Regions from separate parts of the Pseudomonas sp. SG20056 genome, predicted to be linked through region 2. Evidence: predicted binding sites of a transcription regulator. Region 2 holds the regulator's gene; each other region holds the start of a gene.
The links. The regulator FliA, encoded in region 2, starts transcription of late flagellar genes. The targets are predictions, from matches to a motif close to CTAAAGTTTNNNNNNNNNNNGCCGNTAA.

Region 1 (3,259 bases), 2.2 Mb from region 2:
GTCGTCATACACCACATAGACGGCATCGGGGTTATGCCCGAGTTCGCCGAAAAGCTGTTCAAGCTGAGCCTGCTCTGGCAGCAAACCAGGTGCTGGTGGTTGGCCCAGCTGGGTGCGCTTGGGGTCGACAAAGTGGGCGCCAGGGATGTGGCCGGTGGCGTAGCGGGCGTTACTGGTCAGGTCGACCAGGATCAGCTCGGGCGCATTCAGGCGGCTGGCCAGTTGCGCGGGTTCGATCAGCAAGGGCAACTCAGCGAAGGCGGTCATGCCGGGCCTCTTTTTGCGGGAAAGGGACGGATTGTAGCGGAAAGCCTAGCGCCCGCGGTTGGCAAAGCTGGCCAGGGCGCGCTCAATGCATTGCACGGTTTTGCCGAAGCCCTGCACGCTGGCATCGCTCAGTGCCCGGCCGCCCTGATCGGCGAAGATCAGCATGACCACGCGGTTGTTGCTGGCGATCGAGCGAATCAGCAGATGCTCGCTGGGGAACAGGCTTTTCAGCGAGCCTGGCAGCATGGCGGAAAACTGCGCGATGTTGGTCGGGCTCAGTTTTAGCTGCGCGGGGGCGCTGAGCAGACGGCGCAGCACCTGGCTTTGCTGCGGGTCAAGGCTAAGGCTGGCGGCGGCTTTGTCCAGGCCGCTCTGCTGCTGGGCCATCAGGCGTGTGTGATTGCGGTCGGCCAGTAAAATCAGTACCCGCTGCATGCCGCAGGCCTGGATTGCCTGATTGGCGCAGTCGGTGAGCTGCAAGACATTGCTGAATGCGCTGGGTTGGGCGAGGAGTTTCGCGCATTGCTGGCGCCACTCGCTGATGACTGCGGGCTTGGGCTGCTCGACTATGGCTTGCAGGTGTCGCGCCTGCCATGGCCAGAGCAGCGCTTCGGCCGGGTGCCAGAGGTCGGTGCCGGGCATCTGTCGGGCGCTGCTGACGGCGTTCTGGTGCAGCAGCTGTTGCACGTTATCGAGCGGTACTTGCAGGAATAAACCGGTCAGGCGCTGCCAGCGCAGGCTGTGCGGGCTGTTCCAGGCATAGTGCGCGGACAGCGCCAGGCCGTTGGCCAGCAGAATGCTGTTGGCCGGTTGTGTCAGCCAGCGGCGCAGGTTGCTGTCGGCGTCGAGGATTTGTTGCTGATGCAGTGGATGTTCATTGTCGCGGGCGATATGCAGTGCCTTGACCAGCAGGCGTCGGTCGCTGACCAGCAGCCGATAGCCCTGAGTAACCCACTCCGGCAAATGCCATTGCTCGCTCAGGGCCAGGCAGAGTTTCAGCAGCGGTACGCCCAGCAACTCCTGTTCCACCTTGCTCGCGGCTTCGCCCTTGACCAGCACGCGCTGCTCCCACACGTCGAACAGCTCAGGGTGTGCGGCGAGCAAGGTCCAGATCGGCGCGAGAAACAGCAGGCTGCCCCAGTGTACTTCTTGCCACAGCCGCGCCAGGCGGCCGGCAAACAGGCCGTTGGCCTGGTGGCTGGCATGCTGGCTGATTAGCAGAATTTGCCGCAGCGCTTTGGGTAGCTCTTGCTCGGGCAGAGAGGGCAGGGCATTGAGCAGGTCTTCGGTGCGCTTGATGCCGAGGCGGCTGATCGCTGCTTCGAGGCTTTCGGTTTGCTCGCTCAGTCCGCTGCTCTTGCGGTTGGCTTCACGCAAGACGCTCAGCGCCAAGGCTGGGCAATTTTGCATCAAATCCGCCAACTCGCGCATGGAGCGATTACTGTCTGCCAGGGCGCGTCGCAGCTTCTGCTGACTGTCGATGGAGGCAGGCAATAGCTGGCTGTCCAGCTGCTTGAGCCAGTCTGTCAGGGTGCGCGGATAGTGGACGGGCTTTGGCATGCGGGTTGAGACAAGCTGGCTTTTGACCTTAACTGGCTATAGTCTCGCGCAAAACTTCCGATAAATAGAAGGGTTGTTTTGCAAAGCCCCTTTCTACCCTCTCTGGCAAGTCTCTTTCTATGGCAAAAATCATCGGCATCATTGTTGTATTCGCCAGCGTGTTGGGCGGTTTTATTCTCTCGGGCGGCCAGTTTATGGCCTTGGTTCACCCCTTCGAGATATTGATCATCGGTGGTGCTGCGTTAGGGGCTTTCCTGCAAGCCAACCCCGGCAGCGCCTTTATGCATGTGTTCAAGAAGTCGCTGAGCATGTTCAGTTCGCGCTTTACCCATGCGTATTACCTTGATGTGCTCAAGCTGCTGTACGAGATTCTCAACAAGAGCCGCCGCGAAGGCATGATGGCTATTGAAGCCGATGTTGAAGACCCTGCCGCCAGCCCGATTTTCAGCAAGTACCCCGGCATCCTCAAAGATCAGCAGATGACAGCCTTCATTTGCGATTACCTGCGCATCATGTCCTCCGGCAACATGGCTCCGCATGAGCTGGAAGGTCTGTTCGATATGGAGATATCCAGCCTCAAGGAAGACATCGAACACCCTGCGCATGCCGTAGCCAAGGTGGCCGACGGTATGCCAGCCATGGGTATCGTGGCGGCGGTACTGGGTATTGTGATCACCATGTCGATTCTCGCCGAAGCGGATAACGCGGAGATCGGGCAGAAGGTGGGCACCGCGCTGGTCGGTACCTTCTTCGGGATTCTGGCCTCCTACGGCTTTTTCGGGCCCCTGTCGGCGGCGTTGGAGCACGATGCCAAGGAAGAGCTGAACGTCTATGAAGCGATCAAGGCCGGTCTGGTCGCTTCGGCCTCCGGTATGCCGCCATCACTGGCCGTGGAATTTTCCCGCAAAGTGCTATTTCCGGCGCATCGTCCGAGCTTTGCAGAGCTTGAACAGGCCATGCGTGGGGGCTAAGGCGTAGCATGGAAAACAACCAGCCAATCATCGTCAAACGGGTCAAAAAGGTTGCCGGCGGCCATCACGGCGGTGCCTGGAAAATTGCCTTTGCTGACTTTGCCACGGCGATGATGGCGTTCTTTCTGGTGATGTGGCTGATGACGGTGGCCACCCCCGAGCAGAAGAAGCTGATTTCCGGCTACTTTCAGGACCCTGTAGGGTTCTCGGAAAGTGCCAGCCCGTATGTGATTGACCTGGGCGGCACGCCGACGCCGGCGCCTGATCGCACCCTGAACCCGGAGCCGCAGGAAGAGCAGAGCCCGGCCGAGGATGCCCAGGCGGATGTGGACAAGTTGCAGGCCGAGTCGATAGCCGAAGAAGTCGAGCGTGAGCGTTTGGAGTTATTGCTGCAGGAATTGCAGAACAAGGTTGAGGAAAATCCTCAGCTGCAGAATTTCAAGGACCAGATTCTCTTCGAA
Region 2 (3,259 bases):
AAGCAGGAACCGATGGAAGAGGGCGGCGTAATCGCCTTGGTAGGCCCTGCTGGCATGGGCAAAACCACTACTCTGGCCAAGCTGGCCGCGCGTTACGTGCTCAAGTACGGCGCCCAGCATATTGCCCTGGTCAGCCTGGACAGCTACCGCATTGGTGCTCAGGAGCAGCTCAAGACCTTGGGGCGTATTCTCAATGTCCCGGTAACGCTGGTTGACCCTGGTCAATCGTTGACTCAAGCCTTGGCTCCGCTGGCGCGCAAGCGGGTGGTGCTGATTGACACTGCCGGCCTGCCCGCCAATGACCCAGCCCTGCGCATGCAGCTGGAAACGCTGGCCAGCCGTGGTGTCAACGCAAAAAATTATCTGGTCATGGCCGCTACCAGCCAGGGCCAAGTGCTGAAAGCCGCCTACCATAGTTATAAGCGTTGCGGCTTGTCTGGCTGCATTCTGACAAAAGCGGATGAGGCCACCAGCCTGGGTGAGGTTTTAGGACTGGCTATTAGCCAGCGTCTACCGGTAGCCTATCTCGCTGATGGGCCACGCATTCCCGATGATTTGCAGATTCCACGCAGTCATCAATTGGTTAGCCGGGCCGTAGGGCTGCAGGCAACCCAGGATCCAAGCGAAGATACGATGGCGGAGATGTTTGCCGGGCTTTACCAGCAACCCGCACGACGCGTCAGTTAAGCGTCCTGCTGTTGGCAATGAACCGCGCTTAGCCAGCCAAGTGGCTCCAGTCGAAGTTAGACAAGGTGTGTAGAAATATGGGTATGCATCCCGTACAGGTGATTGCGGTGACCGGCGGCAAAGGTGGCGTCGGTAAGACCAACGTCTCGGTGAACCTGGCGTTGGCCCTGGCTGATCTCGGCCGTCGGGTGATGCTGATGGACGCCGACCTTGGCTTGGCCAACGTCGACGTGTTGTTGGGCCTCAGCGCCAAACGCACCCTGGAAGACGTCATCAGTGGCGAGTGCGAGCTGCGCGATGTGTTACTGCAGGGCCCTGGCGGCATTCGTATCGTGCCGGCAGCCTCGGGTATTCAGAGCATGGTGCAGCTGTCACCCATGCAACATGCGGGGCTTATCCAGGCGTTCAGCGATATCAGTGACAACCTCGACGTGTTGATCATCGACACCGCCGCGGGTATTGGTGACGGTGTTGTGAGCTTCGTGCGCGCTGCCCAGGAAGTGCTGGTGGTGGTGTGTGATGAGCCTACGTCGATTACCGATGCCTACGCGCTGATCAAATTGCTCAACCGCGACCACGGCATGAACCGTTTCCGCGTACTGGCCAATATGGCTCACAGCCCGCAGGAAGGTCGCAACCTCTTTGCTAAGCTGACTAAAGTCACTGATCGTTTTCTTGATGTTGCCCTGCAGTATGTAGGCGCAGTGCCGTATGACGAGTCAGTGCGCAAGGCCGTGCAGAAGCAGCGCGCGGTCTACGAAGCCTTCCCGCGCTCGAAGTGCGCGCTGGCGTTCAAGGCGATAGCCCAGAAAGTCGACGCCTGGCCGTTACCGGCTAACCCGCGCGGTCATTTGGAGTTTTTCGTTGAGCGTCTGGTGCAGCAACCGATCGCGGACACGGCCATATGACAGCAGCCTCTGGACTTCGTATGTATAGCAAGGCGCAGGCGCAGGATTCCCAGCACCAGTTGATCGAGCGCTACGCGCCCCTGGTCAAACGCATTGCCTATCACTTGCTGGCCCGTCTACCGGCCAATGTGCAGGTCGATGATCTGATTCAGGCCGGGATGATCGGTCTGCTTGAAGCGTCAAAAAAATACGACTCCAGCAAAGGTGCCAGTTTCGAGACGTTCGCCGGTATTCGCATTCGCGGCTCAATGCTTGATGAGGTGCGTAAAGGTGATTGGGCGCCACGTTCAGTGCATCGCAATAGCCGCATGGTTAGCGACGCAATTCGAATAATTGAGGCCAGAACCGGCAGAGACGCTAAAGATCAAGAGGTTGCGGCCGAACTCCAATTGAGTCTCGAGGATTACTACGGCATTCTTGGCGACACTTTAGGCAGCCGCCTGTTCAGTTTCGACGACCTGTTGCAGGACGGCGAGCACGGTGGGCTGGGTGAAGACGCTGGCAGCAACCACCTCGAACCTTCTCGTGATCTGGAAGATGAACGCTTTCAGGCGGCCCTGGCAGATGCCATTGCCAACCTGCCGGAGCGCGAGCGCCTGGTGTTAGCGCTATATTACGATGAAGAACTGAATCTTAAAGAGATCGGCGAGGTGTTGGGGGTTAGCGAATCACGTGTAAGCCAACTACACAGTCAGTGTGCCGCTCGTTTACGCGCTCGTTTGGGCGAGTGGCGTGCACATTGAGTTGTATTCGCTAGCGCTGGGCCGGTTTCACGATTAAAAGCGCACGCAGGTTGCTGTGTGCGTTTGGGACTGTACGGAGGTCGACTTGGACAAGAACATGAAAATCCTCATCGTTGATGACTTTTCAACGATGCGACGGATCATCAAGAACCTCCTGCGTGACTTGGGGTTCACCAACACAGCGGAAGCCGATGATGGCGTCACCGCGCTGCCCATGCTGCAGAGCGGCAGTTTCGATTTTCTGGTGACGGACTGGAACATGCCCGGCATGACGGGCATCGACCTGCTGCGCGCGGTACGTGCAGACGAGCGCCTGAAAACCCTGCCGGTGTTGATGGTCACCGCAGAAGCCAAGCGCGATCAGATCATTGAAGCAGCCCAGGCTGGGGTTAACGGTTATGTAGTCAAACCGTTCACTGCCCAGGTGCTGAAAGAGAAGATTGAAAAGATCTTCGAGCGGGTCAACGGCTGATGTTTGCCATGAGGGTGCTATGGAACATAAAGATTCCGTTCAGGGTGACCTTGAGTCGACCCTGAAACACAACGCTCGCCAACTGGTAGACAGCCTGGAACAAGGCAACTTTGGTGAAGCGGTACAGCTGATACATGAGCTCAACAAAGCGCGTGACCGTGGCCTGTATCACGAGGTCGGCAAGCTGACCCGTGAGCTGCATAACGCCATCGTCAATTTCCAGCTCGACCCCCGTGTGCCACATGCCACTGAGGTTTCGCAAATCACCGATGCCACCGAGCGTTTGAATTACGTGGTGACGATGACCGAAAAAGCGGCCAATCGCACCATGGATCTGGTTGAGCAGAGTGCACCACTGGTTAATGACCTCAGTGATGAGGCACAGAGCCTGAGCGCCGATTGGGGACGCTTTATGCGCCGCGAGATGAGCGCCGATGGTTTCCGCGAAC
Region 3 (3,259 bases), 1.6 Mb from region 2:
CGGATCTCTGCGGTTAGCGTATAGCCATCCATTTCCGGCATCTCGATGTCGGAAATCAGCATCAAAAACTCCTCTGCAGGGTTTTTGCCTTCGTCAACCATCGCCTTCAGATAATCCAGCGCCTGACGCCCGTCGTTCAGCGCCACCACCTCAACGCCAACAGTCTCCAGGCAGCGGGTTACCTGTTTACGCGCCACCGATGAGTCGTCGCAAGTCAGTACACGTTTACTGACCGCACGAGCCTGGGTTTCGGCATTCAGAACGCCTTCTGAAATGACTTCTGATGTCGGCGCCACCTCGGCAAGAATCTTCTCGACATCAATGATCTCGACCATTTTGTCGTCCAGGTGGGTGACCGCCGTCAGGTAATGGTCACGCCCGGTGCCCTTGGGTGGTGGATGAATCGACTCCCAGTTCATGTTGACGATGCGTTCGACCGAGTGCACCAAAAAGCCCTGAACCTTCGTGTTGTACTCAGTGATGATCACAAAGCTATTGTCGATATTGGCCAGCGGCGCGCTACCGGTGGCCATGGACAAATCAAGAATCGGGATAGTGCCGCCACGGATATTGGCGACACCGCGAACAACCGGACTGGATTTCGGCATGATGGTGAGTTTGGGGCATTGCAGCACCTCTTTCACCTTGAACACGTTGATCCCATACAGCTGGTTGCTGTTCAGACGAAACAGCAACAACTCCAAACGATTCTGTCCAACCAACTGAGTTCGCTGGTTAACCGAATCCATCACACCGGCCATACCCAAACTCCTTATTTGAGTAACAGATTGCTGTCAGCGTAGCAGGCGGCACGCGCCTTGCTATCCAACCCATATGAACACTGAAACGACAACTAACCGACACTCACTGGCAAAATGCCGCTACTGGCTGGCAGTTGTACCCGCTTTGCTGGCACTCGGCTATAGCGCTTTGGCAACAGCCAACGCCACGCGGCCTGAACAACTTATCGGCGCTGGCGAAGTTTTTCTTGAGCAAGCGGTGAGTGATTATTTACAGCGTAGCAACATCGCTGGCCGCCATGAGATTCAAATCAACCGACTCGACCCACGCTTGCGCCTGCCGCTGTGCCCGCAGCCATTGACTACTACCCTGGAAAGCCCTGCTGAGCCTATTGGCCGCGTGACCTTACGCGTGCGCTGTGACGGTGCGGCCCCCTGGACAGTGTTTGTGCCTGGGCAAGTACGCCTATACCGCGAAGTGGTGATCGCCAGTCGCCCGCTGAAACGCGACAATCTGCTGACGGATATGGATGTGGTGTTAGCCGAACGAGATGTTGGGCTACTCAACCAGGGCTATCTCACTGCCCTCAAGCAGGCAATCGGCAAAAAATTGACGCGCCCACTGCTGCCTGATCAGGTGCTTGCGCCGATTCATGTGCAAATGGCCGAAGCCATACGCAAAGGTGATCAGGTGGTGATCAGCGCCCGCAGCGCTGGCATCAGTGTGCGTATGCCCGGCGAAGCCTTGTCGGACGGCACGATTGGCAAACAGATCAGCGTGCGCAATCAACGCTCTAATCGAGTGATCAGAGCCAGAGTAGTTGGCCCTGGACAAGTTGAAGTGGCGATGTAGGCATGATTCTTGTTTTAACTTTGTGCACTTGGTGAGCTGACGATTATCCACACTGTGTTTAGACTGTTACCTGACGCACACTTTTTTGTCCTAAAGTTTTCCAGGTCAATGCCGACAAGCTAGGCAAGCGTCCAAACACTGTTCGAGGTTTTGCATCATGGTCATTGACATCAACCGGCTCAACAATGCCGCATCGCCAGCCAATTCGGGGCGGACCGGCAGTGCGCAGGCAGGTGGCCAGAACGAAGCCATCGGCGGTAAACAACCCGGCAATGTACCTAGCCCCGTCGAGCAGGCGCAGCAAGCCGGCAAGAGCGGTGAGTCGGTACAGCTGAGCCGCGAGGCCCAACAGTTGCAAAAAGTCAGCGAAAAGCTGCGCGATCAGCCGACCGTCAACAAAGAACGCGTCGCTCAGCTCAAGCAGGCGATCGAAGATGGCAGCTACCAAGTCGATAGCCAGCGCGTCGCCAGCAAACTGCTTAATTTCGAATCCCAGCGCTAGTCACCGGGCTACGCTGGGGTAATTGGTCGCCCAATAGACACTGCACACCACATCCTGCAGCGTCTGTTACCCCGAAGAGCCCGCAATGCACGACACCAGCCTGCTTGAACTGTTCACCAACGATATCGGCACCGCCGAGCAGTTGCTTGAATTGATCGACACCGAATTCCAAGCCCTCAGCGACCGCGACCTCCCCCGCTTGCAGAGCATTCTGGCTGACAAGCTGCCGCTATTGAATCTGCTTGACCAGCATGGCAAGGAGCGCAGTCAACTACTCGCCAGCCTCAACCTCAGCCCCGACCGCACAGGCCTGCAAGTGCTTGCCACACAATCTAGCCAGGGCGAACTGCTGCTTGAGCGTGGCGATCAACTCAACGCCCTGCTTGAGCGCTGCCAAGCGGCCAACCTGCGCAATGGCAGGCTGATTCGCTCCAGCCAGGCATCGACTCACAGCATGCTCGGCATTCTGCGTGGCAACGATACTCCCAGCCTCTATGACAGTCGCGGCAGTGCCGCTAGAATCGGCCAGCAGCGCCCGCTCAGCCAGGCCTGAAACCTATAAAAGGCACAGGGGACATACTGTCACATTGCCAGTATGCTAGTGCCATAGCATTTGCTCGGAGAGTTATGGACCGTGTCCAGTCCTTTTAGCCAGGAAGATGGCCCGCAGCCACCCAAGGTGCTCAAGGCACCGGTGGAAATAGTTGCCAACCTGCGCCAACTGCAACAAAACCATGACCCGCTGATCATCACCTTCCACGAACGCAATCAACGCTTCCAGAGCTACGTGATCAACGTTGATCGCGACAAGAACCTGTTGATTCTCGATGAGCTGGTGCCAAATGATGGCGAGCGCTACCTGGCCAATGGCGAGGCGTTCAATGTCGAAGCCTTCCATGAAGGTGTACGTGTAGCCTGGAAATGCGAACAGAGCGTGCGCATCACCGAACATGAAGGTGCGCGCTGCTATTTCAGCCCGATGCCGCTTGAGGTGACCTACCACCAACGACGCAGCGCCTTCCGCGCCCCGCTCAAGCAAAGCGAACTGATCAAGATCGAGTTGGCCGGCGATAAACTACGCACAGCCATACCCGGACATTTACTGGATATCTCTGCTACCGGCTGCAAATTGCGCTTCCCCGGCAATATCAGCAGCAGCCTGCA

Region 1: the regulator FliA is predicted to act here: its motif matches at 1,864-1,891, upstream of motA (flagellar motor stator protein MotA).
Region 3: the regulator FliA is predicted to act here: its motif matches at 1,684-1,711, upstream of flgM (flagellar biosynthesis anti-sigma factor FlgM).

What each region holds. Positions count from the first base shown of each region.
Region 1 is NZ_CP134499.1:3,858,836-3,862,094, reverse strand. It holds gene RHP75_RS18350 (rhodanese-like domain-containing protein) at 1-267, opposite strand, end outside; gene RHP75_RS18345 (HDOD domain-containing protein) at 313-1,827, opposite strand; gene motA (flagellar motor stator protein MotA) at 1,947-2,798, shown strand; gene motB (flagellar motor protein MotB) at 2,807-3,259, shown strand, end outside.
Region 2 is NZ_CP134499.1:1,526,583-1,529,841, forward strand. It holds gene flhF (flagellar biosynthesis protein FlhF) at 1-687, shown strand, start outside; gene fleN (flagellar synthesis regulator FleN) at 765-1,595, shown strand; gene fliA (RNA polymerase sigma factor FliA) at 1,592-2,338, shown strand; gene RHP75_RS07335 (chemotaxis response regulator CheY) at 2,436-2,810, shown strand; gene RHP75_RS07340 (protein phosphatase CheZ) at 2,830-3,259, shown strand, end outside.
Region 3 is NZ_CP134499.1:3,113,479-3,116,737, forward strand. It holds gene RHP75_RS14810 (chemotaxis protein CheV) at 1-761, opposite strand, end outside; gene flgA (flagellar basal body P-ring formation chaperone FlgA) at 835-1,593, shown strand; gene flgM (flagellar biosynthesis anti-sigma factor FlgM) at 1,751-2,095, shown strand; gene RHP75_RS14825 (flagellar export chaperone FlgN) at 2,181-2,648, shown strand; gene RHP75_RS14830 (flagellar regulator YcgR PilZN domain-containing protein) at 2,730-3,259, shown strand, end outside.